DNA from 2 places in the Yersinia massiliensis genome. Region 1 is predicted to be linked to the other one. Evidence: predicted binding sites of a transcription regulator. Region 1 holds the regulator's gene; the other holds the start of a gene.

Region 1 (3,217 bases):
AGCATATCCCTTGGCAAGTTGTTGAAGTCGCAGATGCTTGTATTCAACCTACGCATTGGAGTGCTGATATCGATACGTTAGTCGATATGGTTGTGAAAACGGCTCAACCCGGAGATCATATCTTGGTCATGAGTAATGGTGGTTTTGGCGGGATTCATGATAAGTTACTGAGTTCATTAGGTAAAAAATCAGCCTTAGAAGCGCAATCTCAAGATTAAGCCAGATAAAAAAAGCCCCCGCAGAGCGGGGGTAAAAGGGGTCGTCGGATAGACGACGAGGGATTATTCCTTTGCGGGCTCTACTGGCTTAGCTCACCACATCAATTCATACTCTATTCAATAAGCTGAAAAAGACTTTTTATGTCTATTTTCAACTGATTGAATAAACCATCAAGCTCGAAAGTATGCCCCTTATATCGGGGGCATATACTTTCATTTCTAGCAAAAAATCTTATTTATAAGCTTTCGCAGTGGCGTGCCAGTTATTCTCTTCGCGTACTTCAATGACTTTAAACGCTTTAGCGCCCATAGCATCAGCTTTATCAGACAGTGCCTGACGAATATCAGAAGGTGCGCCATTAAGACCACTCACTGTAATTGTACCTACTGCTTGCATATTGGCAGCTTGATTATCATTGATGGAATCAGCTGCAAAAACACCGAAAGACAGTGCAGATAGAACGCTCAGCGTTGCGATAGTTGTTTTAATTTTCATTTTATTGCCTCTATTTGTTCTTCTATTACTGGGGAATAAGTGTGATTTACATCACGAAAATGAGTATACATCTAGTAACGTAGGATATTAATAGCTGACTAATAATATTTAAGGTCACTTTCGCGGTGGTGACTAATTTTTAATAACGAAAAGGAATAAAAAATGATTAAAAAACAACACATCTTAGTTAAATTTTAATATTTTCAATTGGATAAGTGTTTTTGACTAAAAGTGCGAAATGGAGTGGTGATTTTGACCGATAATGTAGTTGTGGAAGAGATATATGATTGCTTTTTGTGTGAGTGGTAGTTAAATGCACTGTAAAAATAGTGCCAATACAGAGAGTGATAACAGAGAGCGAAGGAGCTAAAAGAAATAATGCGGCACAGAAAGGGCCGCATGATATACGCCGAAACTAGCGGAGGGATTAAAGCTCTTGCTCAAACAACCCGAGGATAGCTTCATGTAACTGCTTAACGGTAAATCCTCTGGCCGGCGTTGTAAATATTGTATCATCGCCAGCAATACTCCCTAGAATGCCTTCAGCCTTGCCTAATGAATCCAGCAGACGGGCAATCAGTTGGGCTGCACCAGGGCTCGTATTAATCACCACCACTGACTCATTGTAATCAACATCTAAGACCAAGTTCTTTAGCGGGCTACTGGTTGTTGGTACACCCAGTTCAGCAGGCAAGCAATAAACCATCTCCATTTTTGCATTACGCGTTCTGACGGCACCAAATTTAGTCAACATACGCGAAACTTTGGATTGGTTTATGTTTTCAAACCCTTCTTCCTGCAAGGCCAAAACGATCTCACCTTGAGAACTGAATTTCTCTTCTTTCAATAACGCTTTGAACGCCTTGATAAGATCTTCTTGTTTTGCGGGATTACGCATTTGTTATGCCCTGAGTAGTCAATAGTGAATAGGATTATTATGCATATAAATGAATTTTTATTCAACATGACTCTGTGGTATTGGCGATAAAAGCATTGATATCAAAGTATGGCGAAATTTTAACTCCATCATACTGTTACAGTTATGCTAAATCAGCATTTATGAGATTCTTCTTGAGTAACCAAAATGTTATTAAAATGATGTTGTTTTGGTGTTGCGGAAGGGTGTAATGTAACCGCGGATTAACCTGTCATGAATACGCCAGTAAATTTTAGAAGAATGTGCGCTATATCATTAACGAATAAGCGATTTAATCTAAAATACATAAGCCCTATGCGCCTTTTTAATGCGTGATATCTCAATCTGACTGTTAATAGATTGTGTTTAAAATTACAATAAATTAAGGTGCGTAACTAGATGAATTCACGGCAAATTTAAATTAAATATAATAAGGAGTATAGGATGAAAGTTGCAGTTCTCGGTGCCGCTGGTGGTATCGGCCAGGCCCTCGCTCTTCTACTCAAGACCCAGCTTCCTTCAGGTTCAGACCTTTCTTTATATGATATCGCGCCAGTGACGCCTGGTGTTGCGGTTGATCTGAGCCATATCCCGACCGCCGTTAATATTAAAGGCTTCAGCGGCGAAGATGCTACCCCAGCGCTGCAAGGGGCCGATATTGTTCTGATTTCTGCTGGTGTTGCTCGTAAACCAGGTATGGATCGCTCAGATTTGTTCAATGTTAATGCCGGTATTGTTCGTAATCTGGTTGAACAAATCGCACGTACTTGCCCTAACGCCTTAATTGGTATCATTACCAACCCAGTTAATACGACTGTTGCGATCGCGGCAGAAGTACTGAAAAAAGCGGGTGTATACGATAAGAATAAGTTATTCGGTATTACTACACTGGATACTATTCGCTCGAACACTTTCGTTGCTGAATTGAAAGGCAAACAGCCTCAGGATATCGAAGTTCCTGTTATCGGTGGCCACTCTGGCGTCACTATCCTGCCATTACTGTCACAAATTCCAGGCATTAGCTTTACAGAGCAGGAAGTTGCTTCTTTGACTAAGCGTATCCAAAATGCAGGGACTGAAGTTGTTGAAGCAAAAGCCGGTGGCGGATCCGCAACACTGTCCATGGGTCAAGCTGCGGCACGTTTTGGCCTTTCTTTAGTTCGTGCTCTGCAAGGCGAAAGCAATGTTGTTGAATGTTCTTACGTTGAGGGCGATGGCAAGTATGCCCGCTTCTTTGCTCAACCAATTTTGTTGGGTAAAAACGGTGTTGCTGAGCGTAAAGACATTGGCAAACTAAGTGCATTTGAGCAACAAGCGTTGGAAAGCATGCTTGATGTATTGCACCAAGATATTGAGTTAGGCGAGAAATTCGTTAACAACTAATTCTTTAGCAACTAAGATGTTACGACAATGGTGTTGCAGTCGCAGCTTTCTATTTGGCGGGCTTGTTTGAGTCAGTTGGTTGGGGAGCTGTAGTTTTACTACTGGCAGCAACGCCAATAGCTCTAGGTATAGTAATACGATGTAGAAATAGGGGAGTACACCCCCCCTAGAATGAGATGATCAACCGCCGAAGCTATTCATCGG
Region 2 (3,217 bases), 480 kb from region 1:
CTTCGCATTGCGGAATATTGTTCGTTCATATGACCCCTAACATACCCGTCATCATCCAAGTTGCAGGCAAAAGGGCTTAATCGCTGGCCGCCTGCCTGCATCTTGAAATCTATTGGGTATATGATTTCTTTTTGTACCCTTCGTAACTTGATGGGTATGTAAATTAATTTCACCCAGAAGGCTGAGATGGACAATTCCACTCGCCACGTTCAATTCCATACCCCAATTGACACTATTTTCAGCAAAAAAACATCAATTTTAGGGATATTTCTGAAATTTAATTACCGAGGTTAGGTTATCAGTCTGGCTTATGGGCAATATTGATCCGCCTACCTCATTAGAGTTATTTTTGCTGACAAAAATGGTCAACTAACTGACCAATCAGCTCACGAGTGGGTTCGATAAAGGCCATATCGATAAATTCATCTGGCTGGTGGGCCTGATTAATTGAGCCTGGCCCCAGAACCAGTGTCGGGCAGATTTGCTGGATAAACGGCGCTTCAGTGCAGTAGTTCACTACCGCAGTGCGCTCACCCAATAATTTTTCAATAACACCGACCATATGATGGTCTGTCGGGCATTCATAGCCAGGAATCGGGGGATGCAGTTCATCAATACTCAAACGGCCTGGCCAGCGTTCACTCACCGGTGCCAACGCCTCTGCCATCAACTCATCCAGATCGCTTAAGGTGAGACCGGGCAATGGGCGGATATCCATATGTAATTCGCAACAAGCACAGATGCGGTTTGCAGCATCACCACCGTTGATATGACCAAAATTCATCGTCGGATAAGGGACGGTAAACGCGGGATTGTGATAACGCTCCTGCAGCTTAGTGCGCAGTTTCATTAACTCAGTAATGGATTCATGCATTAAATCAATCGCATTGACGCCACGCGCTGGATCACTGGAATGGCCGGATTGGCCCGTGATACGGATGGCGTTGGAAATATGCCCTTTGTGCGCCCGCACCGGTTGCAGTGAGGTGGGTTCGCCAATAATGGCAAAATCAGGGCGCAGCTGGGAGGAGGCGGCAAAGTAGCGTGCGCCTGCCATCGTGGTTTCTTCATCGGCGGTGGCCAGAATATACAGCGGCTTACTCAGCTTGCTGGCATCAATATCGCGTACTGCATCTAAAATGAAAGCAAAAAAGCCTTTCATATCGGCAGTACCTAAACCGTATAACTTATTGTCGTGCTCGGTCAGTGTGAAGGGATCTCGCGTCCAACGCCCTTCATCGTAAGGCACAGTATCGGTATGGCCAGCCAGCAGCAGCCCCCCTTTGCTTGTGCCGCTATTCGTTTCTCCAATACTTGCAAGCAGGTTAAATTTATGGCGTGTATTGGGGACGGGTTGAATTTCGATACGAAAACCTAAGTCTGCGAACCATCCAGCCAACAAGTTGATTAACGCCTCATTACTTTGATCAAGGGCGCCATCGGTCGCGCTGATGGAAGGCGTGGCGATTAACGCCCGATACAACTCAATAAATGGAGGTAATTTCATCTTCACTGTTGACAGCCTTTGGTTAGGATAGTATCAATATTCATGCAATTATTATGAATAAAAATACATTAAGCTTAAGCGTAAGGGAACCTTAAAACGCCCTTAAATTTACGAAAATGTCAATGCCCAATCGCGTGGGGAACAGTAAAACCTTGCTGACTACCCAAAAACTGGTTTTGACTACTTATGTTTTTAAAACCAATTTATGTGTTTAAACCCAATAACATTTTTATAGCCAAAGTACGGGGTGTTACAGCCAGCGGATGAATCTCACCCACATCGCTGCAACATCAAGTAAGCAAGGTAAGGTGAACTGAACCCATGTTAAATACGCTAATTGTTGGTGCTAGTGGCTATGCCGGCGCGGAGCTTACGGCTTACCTGAATCGTCACCCACATATGAACATAACCGGTTTAACGGTTTCAGCGCAAAGTGCAGATGCAGGAAAATTACTTTCTGACCTGCACCCGCAGCTAAAAGGCATCATCGATCTCCCGCTGCAACCCTTGGTGAATGTGGCTCAGGCGGCAAAAGGTGTCGATGTGGTTTTTCTTGCCACTGCCCATGAAGTCAGCCATGACTTAGCGCCACAATTTTTAGCCGCAGGTTGCGTCGTATTCGACCTCTCCGGCGCATTCCGCGTTCAGGATACCGCGTTCTACAGCCAGTATTACGGTTTTGAGCACCAGCACGCGGATTGGCTGGATAAAGCGGTATATGGGTTGGCTGAATGGCAAGCAGAAGACATCAAACAAGCCCAATTGATCGCGGTTCCTGGCTGTTATCCAACCGCCTCTCAACTGGCGCTAAAGCCGTTAGTGGATGGCGGTTTACTCAATGATGCGCAATGGCCAGTGATTAACGCCGTCAGTGGCGTTAGCGGTGCGGGGCGTAAAGCCAGCATCGGTAACAGTTTTTGCGAAGTAAGTTTGCAGCCGTACGGTTTGTTTAATCATCGTCATCAACCCGAGATTGTTGCTCATTTGGGTACGCCGGTGATCTTTACTCCGCACCTAGGCAACTTTGCGCGCGGTATTTTGGCGACGATCACTTGTCGATTGAAGGCAGGCGTGACGGCAGAGGATATCGCTGAGGCGTATCACAATGCTTATCAAGATAAGCCGCTAGTGCGGTTATATCAGCAAGGTGTACCGGCACTGAAAGCCGTAGTTGGCCTACCTTTCTGTGATATTGGTTTCTCTGTAAAAGGCGAGCATTTAATCATTGTCGCGACAGAAGATAACCTGCTGAAAGGGGCGGCTGCGCAGGCCGTACAATGCATGAATATTCGTTTTGGCTTTGCGGAAACCCAATCCCTACTGTGAGTCACGCTAGGGTAGCCAGTGACCGAGCCAGAATAGGCAGATACAGATACTTTATCCAATTAGATTGAGGCGAAACATGATAAACCCGTTGGTCATTAAATTAGGTGGCGTGTTGCTGGACAGCGAAGAAGCGCTGGAACGCCTGTTTACTGCATTAGTGACCTATCGTGAGAAGCATGAGCGCCCGCTTGTGATTATGCACGGTGGTGGCTGTCTGGTTGATGAGCTGATGAAAAAACTCGCGTTGCCGGTCGTCAAGAAGAATGGCCTGCGGGTTACTCCGGCTGATCAGATTGATATTATCACTGGCGCACTGGCAGGAACGGCCAACAAAACCTTGTTGGCTTGGGCGATAAAACATCAAATCAATGCCGTTGGCCTGTG

The links. The regulator ArgR, encoded in region 1, controls arginine synthesis, uptake and breakdown. The targets are predictions, from matches to a motif close to ANTGAATAAAAATACANT.
Positions count from the first base shown of each region.
Region 2: the regulator ArgR is predicted to act here: its motif matches at 1,560-1,577, upstream of argC (N-acetyl-gamma-glutamyl-phosphate reductase).

Region 1 is NZ_CP028487.1:4,309,267-4,312,483, reverse strand. Features, by position in the region: gene mpl (UDP-N-acetylmuramate:L-alanyl-gamma-D-glutamyl-meso-diaminopimelate ligase) at 1-218, shown strand, start outside; gene yhcN (peroxide/acid stress response protein YhcN) at 451-714, opposite strand; gene argR (transcriptional regulator ArgR) at 1,142-1,612, opposite strand; gene mdh (malate dehydrogenase) at 2,075-3,013, shown strand.
Region 2 is NZ_CP028487.1:4,788,214-4,791,430, reverse strand. Features, by position in the region: gene ppc (phosphoenolpyruvate carboxylase) at 1-29, opposite strand, end outside; gene argE (acetylornithine deacetylase) at 344-1,507, opposite strand; gene argC (N-acetyl-gamma-glutamyl-phosphate reductase) at 1,829-2,833, shown strand; gene argB (acetylglutamate kinase) at 2,910-3,217, shown strand, end outside.